Regions from separate parts of the Arthrobacter sp. YC-RL1 genome, predicted to be linked through region 3. Evidence: riboswitches for the same ligand, from Rfam matches in the RefSeq annotation. Region 3 holds a riboswitch; each other region holds the start of a gene.
What was found. A riboswitch is a leader RNA that binds a small molecule or an ion and turns the genes downstream of it on or off. The one in region 3 is predicted to bind S-adenosylmethionine.
Positions count from the first base shown of each region.

Region 1: it holds a riboswitch for S-adenosylmethionine, as region 3 does, so the genes downstream of both, ATC04_RS16770 (O-acetylhomoserine aminocarboxypropyltransferase/cysteine synthase family protein) here and ATC04_RS02455 (hypothetical protein) in region 3, are expected to answer to the same signal.
Region 2: it holds a riboswitch for S-adenosylmethionine, as region 3 does, so the genes downstream of both, ATC04_RS16670 (ABC transporter substrate-binding protein) here and ATC04_RS02455 (hypothetical protein) in region 3, are expected to answer to the same signal.

Region 1 covers NZ_CP013297.1:3,645,000-3,648,268, reverse strand. The annotation lists gene ATC04_RS16775 (CoA-binding protein) at 1-68, opposite strand, end outside; gene ATC04_RS16770 (O-acetylhomoserine aminocarboxypropyltransferase/cysteine synthase family protein) at 68-1,435, opposite strand; SAM riboswitch class I at 1,547-1,641, opposite strand; gene ATC04_RS16765 (histidine phosphatase family protein) at 1,755-2,315, shown strand; gene ATC04_RS16760 (sigma-70 family RNA polymerase sigma factor) at 2,441-2,938, shown strand; gene ATC04_RS16755 (methylated-DNA--[protein]-cysteine S-methyltransferase) at 2,935-3,269, shown strand, end outside.
Region 2 covers NZ_CP013297.1:3,622,158-3,625,426, forward strand. The annotation lists gene ATC04_RS16665 (ABC transporter permease) at 1-192, opposite strand, end outside; gene ATC04_RS16670 (ABC transporter substrate-binding protein) at 204-1,838, opposite strand; SAM riboswitch class I at 1,960-2,051, opposite strand; gene ATC04_RS16675 (biliverdin-producing heme oxygenase) at 2,463-3,131, shown strand; gene ATC04_RS16680 (SDR family oxidoreductase) at 3,226-3,269, shown strand, end outside.
Region 3 covers NZ_CP013297.1:535,781-539,049, forward strand. The annotation lists gene ATC04_RS02445 (hypothetical protein) at 1-404, opposite strand, end outside; gene ATC04_RS02450 (4a-hydroxytetrahydrobiopterin dehydratase) at 586-1,236, shown strand; SAM riboswitch class IV at 1,386-1,499, shown strand; gene ATC04_RS02455 (hypothetical protein) at 1,553-2,113, shown strand; gene ATC04_RS02460 (ATP-binding protein) at 2,208-3,269, opposite strand, start outside.

The sequences.
Region 1 (3,269 bases), 3.1 Mb from region 3:
GTGTCGCGCAGGATGTTCAGGCGCTGCGCGGCGCCCGGGCCCTGCCAGGTGCGTTCAGCGGTGCTCATTAGTTCGCTCCCTTCGAAGCGGCGGGAACGGCGCAGGATGCTCCGTCGTAGGCCGGTGCCGCGAAGTCGGACTCCAGCGTGCCTTCCTGCGAGGCGGCCAGCGCCTGGTCGAGGTCCCAGAGGATGTCCTCGACGTCCTCCAGGCCGACCGACAGGCGGATCAGGTCTTCCGGAACGCCGGCGGCGACCAGCTGTTCGGCGCTGAGCTGCTGGTGGGTGGTTGAGGCGGGGTGCAGCACCAGGGTGCGGGCGTCGCCGATGTTCGCCAGGTGGCTTGCCAGCTGCAGCGCGTCGATGAACTTGGCGCCGGCCTCGCGGCCGCCCTTGACACCGAAGCTGAAGACCGAGCCGACGCCCATCGGCAGCAGCTTGGCTGCCTGCTCGTGCTGCGGGTGGGATTCCAGCCCCGCGTAGTTCACGTAGGTGACTCGCTCGTCGGCTTCCAGCCAGGCGGCGACCTGCTTGGCGTTGGAAAGGTGGTTGTCCATGCGCTGGGGCAGGGTCTCCAGACCCTGCAGCAGCTGGAAGGCCGACTGCGCCGGCAGCGCCGGGCCGAAGTCGCGCAGCTGCTCGCTGCGCAGCTTGGTCAGGAAACCGTATTCGCCGAAGTTGGCCCACCAGGAGACGTTGCCGTAGCTGGCCACCGGCTCGGTCATGGTCGGGAACTTGCCGTTGCCCCAGTTGAAGGTGCCTGACTCGATGACCACGCCGCCCAGGGTCGTGCCGTGGCCGCCGATGAACTTGGTGGCCGAGTGGATCACGATGTCCGCGCCGTGCTCGATCGGGCGCAGGATGTACGGCGGAGTCAGCGTGGAGTCGACCACCAGCGGGATGTCGTGGCGATGCGCCACCTCGGCCAGTCCGGCCAGGTCCGCGATGTCTCCGGAAGGGTTGGCCACGACCTCGGTGTAGACGGCCTTGGTGTTCTCGCCGATCGCCGCCTCGAAATCGGCCGGGTCGTTGGAGTCGACGAAGGTGGTGTCGATGCCGAAGCGGCGCAGCGAGACGTCCAGCTGCGTAATGGTGCCGCCGTAGAGCTTGGCCGAGGCCACGATGTGGTCGCCGGCCTGGGCCAGCGCGGCGAAGGTGACGAACTCCGCGGCCATGCCGGAGCCGGTGGCTACCGCGCCGAGGCCGCCTTCCAGCGAGGCCATGCGTTCCTCGAACGCGGCAACGGTCGGGTTGCCGATGCGCGAATAGATGTTCCCGTACTTCTGCAGGGCGAACAGGTTCGCGGCATCGTCGGCGTCCTTGAAGACGAACGAGGTGCTCTGGTAGATCGGCACCGCGCGGGCGCCGTGCTCGGCATCGGGGGTGCCTCCGGCGTGCAGCGCGCGGGTGCGGAATCCAAACTTGTGGTCTGCCATGGTGGCTTATGACTCCTTGTCGATACGTTCTTGGCCTCCGTGCCGAACACGGAAGCCATCGAGGCAGGAATCCCGGTCAATGTCGCTTGAACGCCGGGTAGGCGGAAAGCAGCTCCATCGTTTCTGGCGGTAGCACCGTATCCACCGGCTGTGGCAGGTTGCTGCGGCGTCATCGAACCAGATCTCTCGGCCGCTCGGGATGGTTGTAACAATCTTCGCAACATGACCGAAAATGACCCAACTATGAGTCGTAACGTTGCGTATTGCTTCCCTCGCCACAGATTCTTCGATACCTTTGCGCTGCGCTTATGCTCGAGTCATGGACACCGCGCTGGCATTGGTACGACATGGGCAGACCGACTGGAACCTGGCTGGCCGCCTGCAGGGCCGCACCGATATCGAGCTGAACGAGACCGGACGCCACCAAGCACGCAGCCTGGGGCGCTTCCTGAAGGGCAAAGGCTGGGATCTGCTGCTGGCCTCCCCGCTGGCCCGCGCCCAACAGACTGCGGCGCTGATCGCCGAGCAGCTTGGGGCGGAGACCGGACCGGCGGTGCACACCCTGACCGAGCGCAGTTTCGGCCCGCTGGAGGGGCGCATCATGGCCGAGGTCAGCGATCTGGAAGCCGCCGAGGTGCAGCACGAACTGGAAACCCACCAGCAGATCCTTGACCGGGCGCTGCCTGCGCTGCTCCAGCTGGTGCAGGAGCACGCGGGGCGCAGGATCATGGTCGTCAGCCACGGCGCGACCATGCGCACTATCCGCGACGCGCTCGCCGGAAGCCGGCAGCCCCAGGGCGTGGAGAACGGCGAAGTGATCGACATCGACCTGAAGCGGCTGGAAGAAATCGCCGCTGACTTGGACACGGTGCGCCTGTAGCTGGCTTCTCCAATTGCGCCTTGGCGCCGCGGAGCAAAAAATTTTCGCTGCCGACCTCACAAACGGCGCCTGCGGTACGTTTACAAGGTGAGAGCCCGCAAGGGGAAGCAGCTGCCGGGAGAGCCATGCAGATACCGTTCGAACGGATTGTCCAGGACCATGGGCTGGCCGTGCTGCGTGTGTGCCGTGCCCTGCTGGATGAGCATCGCGCCCAGGATGCGTGGTCGGAAACGTTCCTAGCCGCGCTCAAGGCCTATCCGGATCTGCCGGATGATGCCAACGTGCAGGCCTGGCTGGTCACCATCGCCCATCGCAAGGCCATCGACGAACTGCGCAAGAACCCGTCCGAGGTGTTGGCCGAGGTGCTGCCCGAGACAGAAGTCGGGCAGGCGGGACGGCCCGAAGCCAGGATCATGGATGGAGAACTGTGGCAGGCGGTCAAGGCGCTGCCTCAGAAGCAGCGTTTCGTGCTCGCCTACCGGTACCTGGGCGGGTTGAGCTACGCGCAGATCTCGCAGATCCTTTCAGGTTCCGAAGCGGCCGCCCGCCGCGCGGGCAGCGACGGAATCAAGAACCTGCGTGCCCATTGGAAGCACGCGCAGATGCTGGAGGAGTTGTCATGAGCGAACGGACTACCGCCTTCCCGGCGACGCGGGACGAAGAACGGATCCTGGCCGAATTGAACAAAAAATTTGTTCATGATGCCCGCCGCCAGCAGTTGATCGAGATCTCCTACCGCATTGTCGACAGCCCGATCGGAGGGCTGCTGCTGGCCTCCACGGAGGCCGGGCTGGTCCGGGTGGCCTTTGAAACCGAGGGGCATGAGCGCATCCTCGATGTCCTGGCGCACAAGGTGGGCCCGCGGATCCTGAAGGACGACAGATCGCTCGACGACGCGGCCAGGCAGCTCGACCAATACTTCTCCGGCGCGCTGCAGGAGTTCAGCCTGCCGCT
Region 2 (3,269 bases), 3.1 Mb from region 3:
AATGACCGGTTGGTCGTACCCGTAGTACTCCTTCATCTGCGCGATAGTCGCCGGATCAGCTGCCGAGTCCGAGTTCAGGAAAATCGTCACCGGGTCGTTGGGAAGCGACTGAACTGCGATGAATACCGCGGTGTAGGCAAGCCAGATCACCAGCAGGGCCTGGCCTACGCGCTTGGCAATGTATCCGCCCATGGCTTCGACTCCTAGCCTTCGCTCTTCCAAGCGCCCTGGAAGATCGGGGCGGTACCGGAGGTGAACTCGACGTGGGCTGACTTGTTCGCGCCGTAAACCTGGACCTCGTCCCACAGTACGAGCGTCAGGGCCTTGTCCAGCACCAGTGCACGCTGTTCTTCTTCGACCAGCTTCAGATGCTCTTCTTCGCTGGTTGCCGCCTGTTCCTTGGCGAAGAGCTTGTTCAGTTCCTCGTCGGAGTTCAGGGTCTGGGTATTGTTGGCCGGCGCGTACACCGGGCCGAGGCCGCCGAGGGCGAACTGGCGGGTGCCGAAGAATTCGACCTTGTCGTCGACCAGTGCGTTGACCAGGAAGGTGTTGTCGGCCGCGCGGTTGACCAGCTTCACGCCAAGGTCGCGCCACTGCTGCTCGATCAATTCGAAGGCCGGCTTGATGACAACCGAGTTGTTCGAGGTGGCCACCGTGATTTCCAGCTTTTCGCCGTCCTTCTCACGGATGCCGTCGGCGCCGACCTTCCAGCCTGCTTCGTCCAGGAGCTGCTTTGATTTCTCCGGGTTGTAGGCGATTTCAGAGGACAGGTCGACGAAACCCGGGGCCTTGTGGTTCAAGATCGATCCCGCCACGACGTAGCTGTCGGACAGCACGGTGTCCTTGATGGCTTGGCGGTCGATTCCGACCTGCAGCGCCTGGCGGACCTTGGCGTCCGCCAGCTTGCCGGAGCCGATGCGCACTGCTGCCTGGTTCGTGGTCAGGTCCACTCCCTGCGCGGCGAAGACCTGGCCGCCGTTGGCTGCCAGTACCTGCTCGTCCACCGGCTGCAGACCTCGGACCAGGTCGACCTGGCCCGACTGGGCGGCGCCGGCGCGGCTTGCGACTTCAGGCAGGTACTTGACCACGAGGGAGTCAAGGTATGCGTCGCCCTGGTTCGGGGCGGTTTCCGGGGCCCAGGCGTAGTCATCGCGGCTGGTGAACACCACTTCTTCGTCCGGCTTTTCCGATTCGAAGACAAACGGGCCGGAACCGACGATCTTGGCGATGGCTGACTGGCCTGCATTGTCCAGCTTCAAGGTCTTCGGGGAGACCAGGCCTGCGGCGACCGAAGAAGTAGCGCGCAGGAAGTTGGCGTCGGGACGCTTCAGCGTCACCTTTACCTGGTTCTCCCCCACGACCTCGGCCGACTTGTAGGCGCCGAAGTCCACGTTTGGAGCGATCTGTGCATCTTTGATGCCCAGACCCAGCGCGTCAAGATTCAGCTTAACCGCTTCGGCATTAAGCGCGGATCCATCCGAAAAAGTCACTCCGTCGCGAATGGTGAAGGTGAATTCCGTCTGCTCCTTGTTCGCTTTGAAATCCTTGGCAATCCAGCCCACCAGCTTGCCGGATTCAACGTCGAAGTAGGTCAGGCGGTCAAGGACCGAGTTCAGCACGTTGGCCTTCTCGTAGAAGCGCGCTGCCTGGGTCTGCCAGTTGTTGATCGGGGTGACCTCGGCGAAGGTGAAGGTGCCGCCTTCAACCGGTTCGCCGGAGGCGGTCGGGGCGCCTTCCGCTGGGGCGGCAGTTGTCGAGTTTCCGCCGCAGGCAGTCAGCGTCAGGCCTAGGACGGTGACAAGGGCCGCTGCTTTCAAGCTCAGGTGCGAAGTACGCATCTTCGTGTGTTCCTCTCGGTGTTGGACCCGAGGATTACGCCTGATGTTCAACGATCCGCTTGTAGCGAGTTCGAGGGAAGGCAGAGATCTCCCCTTAAAGGACCGTTGCGAAATCTAGCAATCTCCATCGGTCCTGGCCTTAGCACCGCTCCCGATGTCGGGTGGTTGCTGCGACGTCAACGAGCCAGGTCTCTCAGTCGCTCTGGATGGTGTGGTGTCCAATTTCTTGAACAATTTCAGTGTCGAACACGGAGTTGAATATGACCAAGCGTGACGTAAGTAAAACGTCATGAAACCCAGCAACGGTTATCAACGCTCTTGAAACGAGTCATTTTGCACGTCACAAAGCGTCTTGTGACGATTCTTGTCGACAGCTCTGACAAATTCTTGACTCGGCACCAGGAAGCAAGATCTGTTGCGGCTCCATGGATGAAGGAGCTAGTTGGACAAAATCGCGATATCAGCGACCACGGCCCGCCCTTCCCAAGCCGATGCGTCCGCCGTCCGGTGAACACGGAAATCACCGTCTCCTGCAGAATGGAACAACCCTCGATTGAAACCGGAAATTAGGTTAGCTTAGTAAAAAATTTCGCCATTCCAATCGCGCTAAGAAAGACGGGCAACATGAGCGCCACCGACGCAACACAGTTTTCCGCCCGGCTTCGCAGCGTCACCCAGGAAGATCACCACGCCGCAGAATCCAACGACTTCATCACCAAGTTGATGGGCGGGGAACGCTCGGCACGCGACTACATGTTGCTGATTGCCCAGTACCACTACATCTACGGTGCGTTGGAAGAAGAAGTCCGGGTGCTTGCCGCGGATCCGGAACTTCGCGAAATCTTCGACGCGGCACTTGAACGCAGTGGGCAGATTGCAAAAGACCTGGATGTCCTGCTGCCGGCCCACGGGTTGAAGGAGATCCCAGCGGCGTTGCCGGCCACCGAGGCCTACGTTGCGGCAATCCGCGCCTCGGCGGCGGAACCGGCGCGCCTCGTCGCCCACCACTACCTGCGCTACCTGGGAGACCTGTCCGGCGGCCTAGCCATCGGAAAGCTCGTATCCCGCCACTATTCCATTTCCGATGAAGCATTGAACATGTGGAAGTTCGAGGCCATCGACAAGCCAAAAATCTACAAGGATTCCTACCGCGACAAACTCGATGTTTTCGGGGCGAACACCTCGCATGCCGAAGCGGTGCTCGACGAGGCGAAGCGCGGGTTCCAGTGGAACAAAGCGATCTTCGAGGACCTGCTGAAGGCAAGCGCCAGCGAGCTGAGCGCCGCATCCTAGGTTTTCGGACGTTCTGCACCGACCTGCCACCGGCCGCGGGAATGCCTTCGGCCGGCACGTCGTTGGCAACGGTAACCGTCAACGGAGGAAACTCATGAAGATCGCAGTCGCCGGAGCTACCGGAAAACTCGGCACCCT
Region 3 (3,269 bases):
CCGGGTTGGGGAGCAACCTCGAATTCCACCGCACCGGCCGCGTCGGAACTTTGCGATTCCGGGTCCGGGAAGACCGCCAAGTCCTCGAAGAACAACAGGTAGTCCTCGGCGAGGCGCAGCTTACAGGTATCGGGCAGCGGTTCGTCGGAACTGACAAGTATTTCCAGCTCGACCTCATTGCCTGCCCGCGCCACCAACGGGTGGCGCACGTGGACTTGCATACGGTCCTCGGACTGGTCGGTGCTGGATTCCACATCGAACGCTCCAAGCGCCGCGGCCGCGACGATGGCTGCGACGATGAGGATGATGATCCGGCTCACGATGCGTCGCGTGCGGTGAGCAGTCTCGTCAATGACATCGTCCAACGTTGAATCAGAGACCTTGGCGTTGTGAATATTAGTCATCAAAACTCCTTGTGCCCATATTTGCCGAGATTAGCCGCGGCCGGTGCCGCTCTCCACGGAAGACGGATGTTCACAGCAGTTATCCAGTACGCCGCAACCGTCCGTTGTTTCTGGCAGTCTGCGCAGGTCCATTGAACTTCGCCCCCTCGGGTGGGAAGGTTGCCGGAGAAAGGAGAAACGCATGCCTGCACAGGACGTAATTGCCCAAGACCAGCTCAACGAATACCTCCAGGGGATGCCGCAGTGGCGCCAGATCCCCGGAGCCATTGCCGCGGTTTTCGAGACCAAGACCTCCGCGGCCGCGATCGAGCTTTTCAGCGATATCGCAAGCGCCGCAGAGATGGACAACCACCACCCCGACGTGGACTGGCGCTACAACCGCGTGTTCGTGACAACCGCCTCCCATGACGCCGGCGGCCAGATCACCACCCGCGACATTGCGCTGGCCAGCAAGATCTCCGAGCGGGCCGCGGCCCTCGGGGCCAAACCCCGCGTCGACCTGATCCGCGCAGTGGAGATTGCCATCGACACCGACAAGCCCCAGGAGATCGCGGAGCAATGGGCCGCCGGGCTTGGGTACAAGTCGCTGGAGGACGGCAGCATCGCCGATCCCCACGGTCGCGGCCCGGCGATCTGGTTCCAGAAAACCGACACTCCCAATACGAACCGGCTGCACTTGGACGTGTGGGTTCCGTATTCGGAAAGCGGTCCGGTGCTCACGAAGCTGGAAGAAGTTGGCGCCCACTCCGACGGCGATGCCGCGCCGTCCTTCACCGTCATCACCGACGCCCAGGGCAATCGCTTCTGCATCTGCACCGAGGCCGACCGCTAGCACCGAGCGAACTGCAGTCAAAGGTGGACTTGTCCACCAGAGTCGATGGCTGATCCGGTGTCCGTACCTGTGAAGGCATGGGCACCGGATCTGCTGTATCCGGCGCCGCGGCCATACTGTCGGTAGCTGCGGGTTAGGCTGGATTCCAAGTTCAAGAGCTGCGACGCAAAGTACCTGGCTGGTCGCACGGCAACCCTCCTCATCGAGCGGGGTGCCCCAGGGGAAGAACCGACCCGGACAAAAGTCCCGGGTAAGTCGGTGGGCCAGTCCGGCACAATAGGTGCTCGGCCGGCTCCCTGAGCAGGAGCGAACAACAATGCAGAACCCAGAATTCTCGATCAATCACCCAGAAGGCACCCTGCAGGAACGGCTGTGGAACAGCGTGGTCATGGACTACCCATTTTTCGGAGAACGTCCGGTCGAGCAGTCGGCTTACCGGCAGGCAACCCGCAGCGGGGAATTCGCCAGCGGCAAGCTCAGCGAGACGCCGGAACACCTGCAGAACTACATCCTCCGCTGGATCGCCGCAGGCTTCACACCTGAACTGTATTGGGCCGTCAGTTTGGGAATCAGGGAAGCAGCAGCGCACGCACGTCGGCGTTGCAAGAGTCCGGAGGACCTGCTTCGCCTCGAAGATCGGATGAGACGGCTGGGCATCTTGGCGCCCAACCCGAGGGCAGGGCAGCTCTACAAGGAACTGCAACGCGATGAGCGGGGTGGGGCGGTTCTGGTGGACAGCTGCTACCCGGCGCATGTTGTGCAGCTGGAACCGGAAGAATGGGCGGAGTTTCCGCAACGGTTGCTCTTCGGTCGGCCATCTGCCGCGCTTCAGCAGTTTATTTACGGTGACCCGCTCCATCAAGGGACCACCAACTGAATCGCCCCACGGCAGGAACGCCTTCAAGCGGCAACGATGCGGTGCGCTGGCGCAGCAGGGGGATATTCCTCCCCGGCAAGGAGGAAGGCGCGGCCTACAACCCCCTGCTGCCGCCGTCCTGTTCAGCTTCCGGATCTTGTTCAAATCCGCTGGGCGCTTCGTAGCTCCCTGCCACCCCGGGGAACCATCCGAAGGATGCGTCTTCGCTGAATTCTTCCGGCTCGTCAAGATCCGGATCGTTGGTTCCCCCGAGGAAGTTTCGCGTGAGAGTGGCCGCATCGCTCATAAGCTCCGCGGCGGCTTCGAGCAGATGGGCGTCACCAGGAGCCTGGCCCGCGACTGCCGCGTTGAGGATGGATCGGCGAACCAATTCCCTGATGAACGAGGCAGTCGTTCCATCGACAAGGTGCGCAACCTGTTGCACGGTGTCGGAGCTGGGCTTCAGCTTGGCTGCATACAGTTCCAGCAGGGCAATACGTCCTTCGAGATCAGGGCGTGGAATCTCCACCGCAAGATCGATGCGCCCGGGGCGCTGCACCAAGGCGCGCTCAAGGGAATCCACGCGGTTCGTGGTGAGCAGGAAGGTGACGTCCGCGTCCGGTTCCAGGCCGTCCATGGCGTCGAGGACTTCGAAAAGCAGCGGCTGGGGGCCGTGGCTGAAGCTGCGGTCTTCGGCGATCAGGTCGCAGTCTTCCAGCACGACGATCGATGGCTGCAGCGCATGCGCCATGGCGGCGGCTGGGGAGATGTAGGCCAACGAATCGCCGTTGAGCAGGATGACAGTGTGGTCTTCAGCCGCCGAGGACAGATACCTGACGGTATGGGTTTTCCCGGTGCCCGGCGGGCCGAAGAGCAGGACTCCGCGTTTGAGATGCGCACCGAGCGCAGTCAGGACATCGCGGTGGGTTCGGACGCCGAGGACTTGTTCCTCAATGCGTTCACGCAGGCCGTCGGGCAGCACGAGCTGTTCGCGCGGGAAGGGTTCGCGCCGGTGGAAGGCGACTCCGGCGTTCGATTCCTGGTACTCGTTACCCTTGAACGAGATGACCTGGCCGTTGAAGATGCTCGAGGTGCGCAACCCGTTGCGAAATTCCTTGAGGAATGCGTCGGTCACCTGTTCGTCGGGGGACAGGATCTCCAATGCAGCTTCGGGCTT